One region of the Agarivorans litoreus genome, then DNA from elsewhere that is predicted to be linked to it. Evidence: predicted binding sites of a transcription regulator. Region 1 holds the regulator's gene; each other region holds the start of a gene.
What was found. Region 1 encodes FNR, which switches genes on or off when oxygen is low (the NO sensors DNR and NnrR bind a similar motif). Its sites were predicted from a motif close to TTGATCTAGATCAA; they were not measured.
Positions count from the first base shown of each region.

Region 1 (3,162 bases):
CTCTACGCAAACGTGAACATAGCGAGCAAGTTGTTTTACCTTCTGGTATTTTGTCCTTAACTATTGAATAGGTGTCTTCTTCCACGATCTTGTATTCAACACCAAGACTTTTAAGGTATTCAGGCAAAATGTGTTCGGGAAAACCAGGTTGTTTTTGATCTAAATTGACAGCAACAACATCAAAGTTTATCGGGGCGTGGGCGCGTAAGTTTAAAAGTATGTCTAGCATGGCATAACTGTCTTTACCACCAGATAAACAAACCATTACTTTGTCGCCATCTTCAATCATGTTGTAGTCGGCAATAGCCTGTCCAACATGACGTCGAATTCGCTTTTGTAGCTTGTTGTGGTTGTATTGTTGTTTTGCTGTAACTGACATAGTGTGTTCCCAATAAAAAAGCGGGGCTATTATATAACCCCGCCTTGCTTAAGCAATGTTTAACGTTAGTTTAGCCTTATCTATTTTTGAAATGGACTCACAAAATTTTGTGGTTTAAGCGCCAATAGATCGCAGTCTAGTTGATCGATAACGTGTTCCGCTGTATTACCAATCAGTGCCGCACTAAAACCGCTTCTACCCGAGGTACCTAAAATAACAATTTCTGCATCTATTTCATTTGCTACTTCGGGGATTACATCGTCAGGCAAACCTTCCTCAAGGTGCGTGGTGACCGCTTGCTCAAATTGTTCTTCAACAAATTTATTAAGCGCGGTTTTATGGTACTCCATAACGTTTTTGTTGTACTTAAGTGGGTCAAAGTCTGGCAGTTCGATGGCAATGTTTACTGGGGCTGCTGGATAAGCTGTTACCACATGCAAATTAGCTTCTAGTAATTTGCTCAGGTCTTTTGCTTCATCGGCAATTTTCACATTTAGCTTATGGTGCTCTTCATCCTCTGCGCCAGCGTGAATAGCGGCAACAATTTTACCGTTAGTGGGCCAATCATGGTCTTTTACCATTAATACTGGTGTGGGACATTTGCGCAAAATATGCCAATCGTTAGGAGTAAAAATAATCGATTGTAATGTTGGATGAGGGTGAGTCGCTTTTACCACTAGGTCATGACCAAAATCCAAAACTTCTTCAATCACGCTTTCATATAAGCGATTATTCCATACAACTTTGGTTTCGATTTCTATCCCAGCGGTGTCTGTTTCGGCAATTATTTCACTCAACCAAACATTACGTTCTTCTATTACACCCGAGCGCATTGCTTCACGTTCTTCGCCAGAAAGCATCGAAGTCATTTCGTAAGAAAAGTCGTAAATAGTAAGTAGAGCTTTTATTTTTGCTTTGTCTTCTTTTTGGGCAAGAAACACCGCGCGAGACAAGGCCGCCTGGGTGTCATGTAGAGGGTCGATGACCACTAAAATATTACGATACTTAATCATAAAGCAGCTCCTAGAATCTTCTGGAATAGCTACTTAACTTTAGCTTAAATTGGTAGGAATAAATTAGATATAGTTAACACTGACCTAGATTTTTTTTGATAGATTGATGTAAATCAGGTCAGTGTTATTAGGTAGTTAGCTTTGCTTAGTACCGGCTAGTTGGCGCAGTGCATCACGATCAGTGATTGAAATGTATTTACCTTTTACTGCGATCATGTCGGCTTTTTGGAAACGACCAAGTAAACGGGAAATGGTTTCTACAGTTAGTCCCAGATAGTTTCCGATATCTCCACGAGTCATGGTTAGACGAAATTCTCTTGGAGAGAATCCTCGCTCCGAAAAGCGTTGTGATAAACCATAAATAAAGGCAGCTAAACGTTCTTCAGCATTCTTTTTGCTTAGTAGCAAAATCATTTCTTGGTCTGCAACAATCTCATTACTCATTAAGCGCATCATTTGACGGCGTAACTTAGGCATTGTGGCAGACAGTTCATCCATGGTGTCGAAAGGAATTTCACATACCATGGATGTTTCAAGAGCTTGGGCAAAACTAGGATGCTCTTGGCTATTAATGGCGTCGAAGCCAACTAAATCACCAGCCAAGTGGAAGCCGGTAATTTGCTCATCACCTTGTTCGGTGATTGTGTAGGACTTAATTGTACCTGAGCGGATAGCGTATAAGCTTTTTAGCTTATCGCCAGCGGCAAATATTTCTTCGCCTTTCTGTATAGGCTTTTTACGCTCGATAATACTATCTAAGCGATCTAGCTCTGTCTCATTAAGAGAGAAAGGGATACATAACTGGGCAATACTGCAATCTTGGCAGTGAATTTCACAACCACCAGTTTGGATTCTTTGACTAGCTTTTGGGTTAATGCTCATACTCAAACTATGCTATAGGAGTTCGAGGCAATTCTACTCTTTATGTAATAAATTTTCTAGATCTATTGCTACAACAATGTAACAACTTGGTAGATCCCTAAACTCAAAACACTCAGTCCTGAACAAACTTGTAATATGCGATTTGTCATTAGTTTGGTTAGTTGCTGGCCCAGTAATACAGCCAACAGCATCACGCTAAACGTACCTAAACCAAAACTAAACATTACACCCGCTCCGTTTAGCCAATTTGCTTGGCTAGCACTTAATACCAAAGTTGAATAAACCAAACCACAGGGTAGCCAACCCCATAACATGCCTAATGGTAAACTGGCTGCTGGGTGCTGCAGTGCCAACATCTTGCTTGCCTTGGGTTGAACCTTTGACCATAAGCCTTTGCCAAGTAGTTCCACTGGCGTGAGAATTGACCACCATCGAGTAAGGTGTATGCCGAGTAAAATGAGCATTATTGCAGCGAACCACTGTAAAACTACTAGCATATAAAGCGATTGATGAACCTGGCTAATTGCTTGGATGGAACCAGCAACAATAGCACCGGCAATAGAGTAGCTTAGGATCCGACCTAGGTTAAAACCAATACTTACTAAAAGCTTATTGGAAGAGTTATTGGCACGAGAACCTAGTATGCATGCGATTCCGCCACACATTGCAATACAGTGGGTAGCGCCAAGAAGGCCGGTGATAAAGGCTGCTACAAAATCAGTCTGTAGAATCATTGTCTTGTTTGGTTTTGTTCTTATCATCAAACAAAATGTTAATACCTTGGCGGTCTAAATCTTCAAATTGCTCGCTTTTAACTGCCCAGAAAAATATACCAATTCCTACACATACAAAGATCAGGGCGATGGGGATCAAGACAAAAATAATACT
Region 1 covers NZ_BLPI01000001.1:4,314,120-4,317,281, forward strand. Annotated here, with positions in the region: gene ttcA (tRNA 2-thiocytidine(32) synthetase TtcA) at 1-379, opposite strand, end outside; gene uspE (universal stress protein UspE) at 460-1,392, opposite strand; gene fnr (fumarate/nitrate reduction transcriptional regulator Fnr) at 1,528-2,274, opposite strand; gene K5L93_RS19910 (sulfite exporter TauE/SafE family protein) at 2,343-3,008, opposite strand; gene ccoS (cbb3-type cytochrome oxidase assembly protein CcoS) at 2,992-3,162, opposite strand, start outside; gene K5L93_RS19920 (heavy metal translocating P-type ATPase) at 3,162-3,162, opposite strand, start outside.

Region 2 (3,162 bases), 170 kb from region 1:
AAGTTGTTCGCCATTAGCGGTTACAGTGTATTCAAAAACGGCAACGTCGTCTTTTGCAATGATCATTCAAGATTCCTTGGTTAAAAATAATGCAGAACTCTGCTAACAGGCCAATTCTAAAGCTTCAGAAACAAAATTACTATCTAGGATTCATTTAACAAAATAGTGCTAGCTGGCAATTTGTGGCTCTTTGAAACCTTGTAAATGTGTTCAATTTACTAAGAAACAAGCTATGAGAAATCCCCACTAAAGAGATGAATGTAGACGGCTTACCAAATACAGCCATGAAGTTATAGACTCAAGATCACCCAATCAGAATACGCTCTTTTGTCTAATGGCGACCACACTCTTTAGTGACTAAAAAAGGGGCTCACAGCCCCCTTTTTATAGTTACCGCAACATTTGCTTATGCGTGAGCCGTGTGCGCTGCCACATCCATTTCAGCACGAGCGCGCGTCATGTAAGACTTCATCATCAAAGACGCGATTAAGGCGATAACAAATACACCAGCAAAAATGTAGAGCGTCATCTCGTAGCTGCCAGTTGTTGTTTTAACGTAAGCTGCGATCTGTGGACCAGCCAAACCCGCCAGCGCCCAAGCGGTAAGCACGTAGCCGTGAATCGCACTCAGCTCCTTAGTACCGAATAGATCTCCAATAAAGGCAGGCAGGGTTGCAAAGCCACCACCGTAGCAGGTTAAAATGGTATATAGAACAACCTGGAACAAAATGATGCTGGTAATGTTTGGCAGCAAACAAAAAGCAACAATTTGAATTAAGAAGAAAATCATGTAGGTATTTGGGCGACCAAGTACATCGGATAATGAAGCCCAAGCAATTCGGCCCAGTCCGTTAAACAACGACATTAGACCAACCACACCAGCAGCTTCCGCCGGGCTTAATCCAATGCTCTCTTGAGCCAGAGGAGAGGCTGCGTAAATAACCGCAATGCCGCAGGAAATGTTAATAAACATCATCACCCACAAGCCATAAAAGGGACCAGTTTTAACCGCTTCGTTAGCAGTTAGTTGGGTTAAATCCTCTACAACTTTCTTTTCACCTGACTCAACCGCAGCCTTCATTGCATCTGGCATCCAACCCTGTGGTGGCCGCTCTAAATAAGACGCAGAAGCAAACATTATAACTAGATATACAACTCCGGTGATCCACCAAGTGTAAGCAATACCATTGCCCTCAACAGTAAAGGTTTCAATAATAAAGTTAAACACCGGGCCTGCTACCATAGCGCCAAAGCCAAAGCCCATAATCGCTAAGCCAGTGGCAAGACCACGACGATCTGGGAACCACTTAACGAGGGTAGATACGGGAGTAATATATCCAATCCCTAAACCTATACCACCTAGCACACCATAGCCGAGCCAGATCAAATAAAGGTTTTGAATATAGGCGCCAAAACCCGCAATTAATAAGCCACCGCCGAAAAATGTAGCTGCGAGCATACCGGCTTTGCGCGGACCATTCTTCTCAACGAAGTGACCCATAATCGCTGCAGATAAGCCGAGAAAGAAAATCGCAAAACTGAAGGTCCAAGCAATTTCATTGTTGGTCGCTGACTCCAACAGCTGACCTAGGGGTTTCTTAAATACGCTGAATGCGTATACCGAACCGATAGAGGCATGTAGCCCAACGGCAGATGCTGCGATAAGCCAACGGTTTTTCATTACCTACTCCTTGTAAGAACATTAAATCCATTTATTGTCCTTATACTGTAGAACGCTAGATCTGAAGCATTTTTGACCTAAATCAGTTCAATTTACAGTCAAGTGCTTATTCAAGTCAGCTTAGTGACACAGTTCAAAAAACAGCCCTCTACAAATGATAATACTACCAGTAAGATAAACCAAACCTCACATTAAGAATAAAAACCTTTGTTTATCCAAAACCACGAAATTAACACGCTCCTCACTTAGTGATTAATCATGCGCGTAAATGGCGTAGTTTTCTCTCCTTAATCTTGGCTACTATTTGTTCTTCTTAACTCTAACTAGGCTGCCACTGGAGAGAGAAAGCAAAATTGCAACTATTTTTATGGTCTAACCAAAGCAAACTGCATTTAACTGGCATTTATCAGCACCGCCAAATTTTGTAGCCATACAACTAACCAAAGACAACGAATAGTTCTGGTAACTTTTATCTAAAAATAAAAAGAGTACACTGTAGCCTTTGAAAAATGCTGTTGGTTACTCCATGGATCTGTCTACCCTACTCATCTTTATCCCTACCTTCTTCTTCGTTTCTATTACACCTGGCATGTGTATGACGCTAGCGATGACCTTAGGCATGACCATCGGGCTACGCCGCACCTTTTGGATGATGCTCGGTGAAATGATAGGAGTAGGCATAGTTGCAGTGCTTGCAGTACTTGGTGTGGCTGCAATTATGCTGCGTTACCCAGAGGTGTTTACCTTGTTAAAATGGCTTGGCGGCAGCTACCTTGGTTACTTAGGGATCCAAATGTGGCGCTCTCGCGGAAAGATGGCCATACCCGAAAAAATTGAACAGCAAGCACAAGTTAGCCCTTGGCAATTAGCCACACAGGGGCTGGTAACAGCAATAGCAAATCCTAAAGGTTGGGCCTTTATGATTTCACTGTTACCGCCTTTCATCCAAGCAGACAAAGCCCTTCCCCTACAATTAAGCGTGTTGGTGGGCATAATTCTAATTTCTGAGTTTGTCTGTATGACACTTTACGCAACCGGTGGCAAAACCTTAAGGTTATTCTTGAACAAAAGCGGCAACGTACGCTTATTAAACCGGATTTCGGGAACACTAATGATCGGAGTCGGTATTTGGCTAATCTGTACCTAATTAGCCCACTAATGCTCAGGAGTTCTAGCTAATGCATCTATGCAATAGCCGAAATGCTTACGGGCGATGAAAGCTTGGCTAGCGACCGAAATAAAAAGACAGATGAGCAGTGATTGTAAAGTCTATCTCTCGCTCCTTTGTAATGGGCGCCCCTTGATTCAAACCTGATTTCAGATTAACACCAACAAGACCGTACCCACCGCTATTATTTAGCATCGAATGGTTAAGTTTCGCTCCGTATTTAATAGCACAAAGACAGCTATTCATGCAGATAAGACAAGCTAATCACTCTATCTTAACCTCTCCACTGACGACAAAAAAAGTATCAACAAAA
Region 2 covers NZ_BLPI01000001.1:4,147,709-4,150,870, reverse strand. Annotated here, with positions in the region: gene K5L93_RS19075 (FKBP-type peptidyl-prolyl cis-trans isomerase) at 1-66, opposite strand, end outside; gene K5L93_RS19070 (L-lactate MFS transporter) at 407-1,681, opposite strand; gene K5L93_RS19065 (LysE family translocator) at 2,208-2,828, shown strand; gene K5L93_RS19060 (FUSC family protein) at 3,114-3,162, opposite strand, start outside.
Region 2: the regulator FNR is predicted to act here: its motif matches at 1,754-1,767, upstream of K5L93_RS19070 (L-lactate MFS transporter).

Region 3 (3,162 bases), 1.4 Mb from region 1:
TTATAAAGCTGAGCTAAGCTGCTTTCAGCAAAGCTAGTTGCCATACCCAACAGGGCAATTAGCCACATCCAAAATACCGCACCAGGCCCACCTAAGGTTACCGCAACAGCCACACCGGCTAAGTTACCGGTACCTACCCGCGCCGCAAGACTAGTACATAAGGCTTGAAATGAGGAGATACCACTAGCATCACATTTACGGCTAGACTTCATTACCGAAAACATGTGGCCAAAATGGCGAAATTGAATAAATTTGGTTCTTACGGTGAACAACACACCCGTACCCAACAACAAGTAGATGAGCAAGTTGCCCCACAGCACATCGTTTAACCAGTTCACAATCTCATTCATGGTTCAGATTCACCTTACGTTTAATGTTGGTTAAAAACCTAAGCTAGGTTTGAATGGACGCGGATTTTAAGTAACTGCACGCGACTATGCTTTGATATATAACAAAAACAAGATAAAAACTCACACAGATATAAATTAACGGTATAAAAATCCATGACGACAAATAGCAACTACAGATAAAGCTTAGAAAATCTCGCAAAAAAAGCCTAAAAAAGTGAGCCGCTGTAACTATTTTGCAACATTAGTATTTTACTTTTTGTGCTCGTATGGTACTTATTAAATTGCAACAACATACAAGGAGATAACCATGGATAGGCTAGACTTGGATACTGTTGAAACCAGCAAATCTTCTCGCGGTTCAAATAAGAAACGTAAATGGCGAGAGATTGAGGCAATTAAAGATAAGATTCGTTTACAAAAAGAACTGCAGTCAATCGACCACAGTTTTGATCTTCAATCAGAGTACGAATACTAAACAAAAAACCCGGCTTTAGCCGGGTTTTTTATTTGCTGAAATTATACTCGTTACTCTTCCTCTTGAGGCTCAGAAAGCTTAATTCGCTCTGACAAGGCTTTATATTGCTCATGAACACGGTGGCCAAATAAGGGATCTTCGTAATTACCGTGCTGCCAGCTTTGCTCAATTGCTCGCCAATCATCCGCAGTAAGGTGGCGTTTTAAGGCAGGGAAAACAACATCCTCTTCATAATTAAGGTGTTCCCACTGAGCATTAATAAACGCTTCTAACTTGTCACTAAATTGATCCAGTGGTACCACTGCGTCAAGCAAGATGATATCTAAGATATCGCTCAACTCATCGGTCATGGCCAAGAGGTTTTGATGTTGCTTCTTCAGTTGGTCAGATAAATCATCCTCTACTACACGATACTTTACGTAGTAATCATAAATAAGATCTTCTTTGGGGTGGTGATAACGGTCTGCGTATTCTTGCATATAGCTAATAATGTGGGCGATTAACTTATATTTAACCGCTTTTTCATTGCGAATATGAGCCAACTTCTGCTCTAACACCTTTAGCAACTTAGCGATATTTTGATGATCTTCTTGAAGACTTTGTAACATTGCTTCTCCTTGGCTAAACAGCACTTTCAAATCAGTATAAAGGACTCTTCGTTATACTATTATTGCGCTAGATCGTTTATTAGACAGATTTGCTTTTCGCTCAGTTCACACTTTTTAAGATAAATACTCCCAAAAGCGTACCAGCACGGTTTATTAACCACTAAGCCATAAAAAACAAATGTTTGCATAACACATCGATGATAAACGCTTAGTTCTTATTCAAACACAGCCCAAGGCACTAACACAAGTAATCACCCCCCCTCTTAACTTCAATCAACAAAGATAACAATAAAATTCAAAAAAAACCCTTTTTTGATTAAGGTCAATTGTAGTATAGTTACAGCAAGTGGCGATAATGATTCGTAAGTGGCTCAAGGATCGCTATATAATGTAATAAAATTACAACTTTTAGCTAATGAGGTATGTTATGACCACCGGTATTCAAATCACTAAAGCAGACAACGATGCACTATTAGGTTCTTTTTGGCTATTAGACAACGAGCAAAACCAGGCTCGCTGTTTATGTGTAAAAGACGAGCTATACGCTGAAGATGAAGTGGTAGCTATCGATAAACTAGGTCAAATCGAATATCGCGAAGTACCAATGAAAGCTCAGCCAATCGAAGAAGGTGGCCAACACCTAAACGTTAACGTTCTTCGTCGCGAAACGTTAGAAGATGCAGTTAAACACCCAGAGAAATACCCGCAGCTTACTATTCGTGTTTCTGGTTACGCTGTTCGCTTCAACTCTCTTACTACTGAGCAACAACAAGACGTAATTACACGTACGTTTACTGAATCACTATAAGGCTCAGTAACTAAAACGAAAAAAGCATGCCTAAGCATGCTTTTTTATTATCTAGGCTTTAGAAAATTTAACTACGCTCTCTAATTAAACCTTCTTGAATAGTAGACGCCACCAGCTTGCCGTCTCGCGTGAAAAACTGGCCTCTTACCAAACCGCGGCCATTAGATGCTGCTGGGCTATCCACCACATATAACAACCATTCATCTAAACGGAAGTCTTGATGAAACCACATGCTATGATCAATGGTTGCGGTTTGTATTTTTGGATCTATAAAAGAGCGGCCATGTGGCTGCAAAGCAGTGGGCAAAAAATTAAAATCAGATGCATAAGCCAACAAATAACGATGAATTCGCCCATCATCAGGCATTTGCCCATTAGCTTTAAACCAAACGCAACGTTTAGCCGGCAACTTTTCAGGCTGTAAAGGATTAACAAACTCTACCGGACGCATCTCTAAAGGCTTATCACAAATAAACTTGTCACGCACCGCATCGGGTAACATTTCACGTAATTGAAAAGCGTATTCTTGCTCAGATTGCAACTCCTCAGGGGGTGCTACCTCAGGCATTTCATCTTGGTGTTCAAAGCCGGATGACGGCTCTTGAAAAGACGCTGTCATATAAAAAATAGGCTTGCCAAACTGAATCGCTTTAACCCGGCGGGTAGATATACTGCGACCATCGCGAATGCTTTCAATATCGTAAACGATGCGGTGATTAGGATCGCCCGGCCTTAAAAAATAAGAGTGGAAGGAGTGCACCTGACGCTTCTCACTAATAGTTTCTTTGGCTGCCGATAGCGCTTGTCCCATCACTTGACCGCCAAATACGGCACCGAAGCCTAAGTCTTGGCTGTGACCACGATACAAGCCTTCTTCAATGCGCTCTAAGCTCAATAGCTCGAGCAAGTCTTTTAACACTT
Region 3 covers NZ_BLPI01000001.1:2,950,931-2,954,092, reverse strand. Annotated here, with positions in the region: gene K5L93_RS13725 (alanine/glycine:cation symporter family protein) at 1-350, opposite strand, end outside; gene K5L93_RS13720 (DUF3545 family protein) at 658-825, shown strand; gene K5L93_RS13715 (hemerythrin domain-containing protein) at 876-1,433, opposite strand; gene grcA (autonomous glycyl radical cofactor GrcA) at 1,849-2,241, shown strand; gene tesB (acyl-CoA thioesterase II) at 2,309-3,162, opposite strand, start outside.
Region 3: the regulator FNR is predicted to act here: its motif matches at 1,746-1,759, upstream of grcA (autonomous glycyl radical cofactor GrcA).

Region 4 (3,162 bases), 4.0 Mb from region 1:
CCAATTAATAAATGAGCTAGCAGTATAAACACCGGATCTCACAGTGAGATATGATGTGAATCAAAACGAAACACTAAAAACCTATATAACTACTTTTATTGGGGTTTTGTTGATCTAATACAGAATATGACCAAATTATGCGAAGAAACGTAACGCCTACCTTAACTAAAGGTCAATCTTTGCATTGCTGTAAGCGGATTTGCTTCACAATAGAATTGGTATCTTTTAATACTCTGATGTTGCGAAAGAGATCGTCGGCTTCGGTGTAGTAGCCAGAAAGGTATCTTAACCACTGTTTCACCCGGCTTTGGTAGTACTTGGCTTTTTCACTGGTGATTTCGTGCTGAGAGTAGCGAATTAGCAGCTCAATTACTGCAGACCAAGCTAATGGCTCTTCTTCACCTCGTACTACTTTAGCGAGGTTTGGAATAGTAAGCGCACCGCGGCCAATCATTACGTCATCACAGGCACTGGCTTCTTTACACTGTAAGTAGCTTTCTCTATCCCACACTTCGCCATTAGCAATAATTGGAATAGAGAAGCGCTGTTTTACTTGTTTAATGTAGTGCCAATGCGCGGGTGCTTTGTAGCCGTCCTGTTTGGTTCTGGCGTGAATGGTGAGTTCATTGGCGCCTGCTTCTTGTACGGCTTGTACAATATCAAAGCAGTCGTCTTTGTTTTCCCAGCCTAAGCGTATTTTAGCGGACACTGTATGTTGTTTGGGTACTGCTTTTCTTACTTCACTGACCACATCAAAGATCGACTGAGGGGCTTTTAGCATAGAGGCACCACCGCAGCTCCCAGTGACGGTATTACTGGGGCAACCAAAGTTTAGATCTAATCCATGCGATCCAAGTTCGATAGCTCTTAGCGCATTTTCGGCCATAGGACTTGGGTGCTGGCCTAAAAGCTGGACCCTTACAGGAGTGTGCCCATCTATCAATCCTTTCTCATGTAGCTCAGGGCAATATTTGTAAAATACTTTATCGGGTAGGGCTACATCGGTTACGCGAATAAATTCTGTTACGCACCAGTCGTAGCCACCGCAACTGGATAAAAGCTGACGCATGGAAGCGTCTGCAACACCTTCCATAGGGGCTAATACTACGCGCATAGAAAACCTTGGTTTGAAAAAGCGGCCATTCTAACGGTTTGCGAAGTATCCGGCTAGCAAATTAGCAAGTCAAACCCGCCGCTTGCTTATATTAAAAACCTGGTTTATTTCCATGTTTTTGCTGGGTGTTTGTGGCGCTAATGCTCAAGTATAATTGATCTGGATCAATGTTGATTGAATTTAGTTTAAGGGTAATGTTTAGATGGACCAGCAGTTTAAAGAAAATTATAACGTATTCTATTTCCTAGGTTTTGTAGTAGCTCTGCTGTTACCAACCTTGCCTTTGAGCTTGTCTTTATTAAAAATATTTGCTTAGTTTTTGGCTATTATCTTGATGAGCACTGCGTTGCTTTATCGCCATAAACTGAGATAATTAAAGATTGTAATTACGCCCATCCTGTTTGGGCGTTTTTTTTGGAAAATGGAAGCCGGTATGAGCAGCGCTAGTCTTGAGTATATAAAGAACGCAATTAAAACAATTCCTAACTACCCAAAAGAAGGGATATTGTTTAGAGACGTCACCAGCCTAATTGAAGATCCCAAAGCTTTTGCCTTGGTCATTCAAGAATGGCAACAGCGTTTCGAAAACCTTGGTATTACCAAGGTCGTTGGTACCGAAGCAAGAGGATTTATCTTTGGTGCACCTTTGGCCCTAGCATTAGGTGTAGGTTTTGTACCGGTGCGTAAACCCGGCAAGTTACCTCGAGAAGTGATTGGCGAAAGTTACGAACTTGAATACGGTATGGATACCTTGGAGATCCATACTGATGCAATTAAGCCGGGCGACAAGGTGCTGCTGGTAGATGATTTAATCGCTACCGGTGGAACAGCTGAAGCGTCAGTTAAGCTAATTCGCCAACTCGGCGGCGAAATCAACTATGCGGCCTTTGTTATTAATTTGGTAGACTTACCTGGCGCACAGAAATTAACAACACTCGGAGTAGAATCAACGTATTTAGTTGAGTTCGAAGGCGAATAGGACAAGATCATTTAATGAATTATCAAGCACTAGCTAGAAAATGGCGACCTAAAACATTCCAGCAGGTTGTTGCCCAGCAACATGTACTAGCAGGCTTGATAAACTCATTAGATCAGCAACGCTTGCATCACGCGTATTTATTTAGCGGTACGCGTGGTGTTGGTAAAACTACCATTGCGCGGTTATTTGCAAAAAGCCTTAATTGTGAGCAGGGCGTATCATCTAATCCTTGCGGTCGGTGCAGTAATTGCGTTGAGGTAGATCAGGGCAACTTCGTAGACTTATTGGAGATCGATGCAGCGTCTCGCACCAAAGTTGAAGATACCCGAGAACTGCTTGATAACGTGCAATATAGTCCGGCCAAAGGGCGCTATAAGGTGTACTTAATTGACGAAGTACATATGTTGTCACGTCATAGCTTTAACGCGCTACTAAAAACACTAGAAGAGCCACCAGAGCACGTTAAATTTTTGCTTGCTACCACCGACCCGCAGAAACTGCCGGTAACGGTGTTGTCACGCTGTTTACAATTTCAGTTGAAAGCGCTGAGTGAAGAACAAATTTCTCAGCAGTTAGCTCACATTTTGGATGCTGAGCAGCGTCAATATCAGCCTGCAGCACTTGCTGCTTTAGCCCATGCAGCCGATGGCAGTATGCGAGACGCTTTGAGCTTAACGGATCAAGCCTTAGCCTTGTCTAATCAAGAGTTAGCTTACCAGCAAGTACTTAACATGTTGGGCGTGTTAGACCCGCATCAGTTGCGTCAGCTTCTTTGTCATGTCGTTGCCGGACAAACAGAATCGGTATTCAGCAAAATTTCAGAGTTGGCGAGTATGTCGCCTGATTATGAGCACTTGCATCAACAATTAGCTGAGATTATTCATAAAGTAGCGATGGCGCAGGTGCTACCAGCAAGTCAACATGATGAAACGATTCAAATGCTTGCAGAGCAAGTAGACGCTCAACTGGTGCAGTTACTTTATCAAATAGTGATTACTGGTAAGCGAGATTTTGCCTATGCTCCAAGCCCACGTAGCGGTTTCGAAATGACCGTGTTACGAATGTTGGC
Region 4 covers NZ_BLPI01000001.1:355,396-358,557, reverse strand. Annotated here, with positions in the region: gene K5L93_RS01645 (tRNA-dihydrouridine synthase) at 173-1,114, opposite strand; gene apt (adenine phosphoribosyltransferase) at 1,548-2,093, shown strand; gene dnaX (DNA polymerase III subunit gamma/tau) at 2,108-3,162, shown strand, end outside.
Region 4: the regulator FNR is predicted to act here: its motif matches at 1,269-1,282, upstream of apt (adenine phosphoribosyltransferase).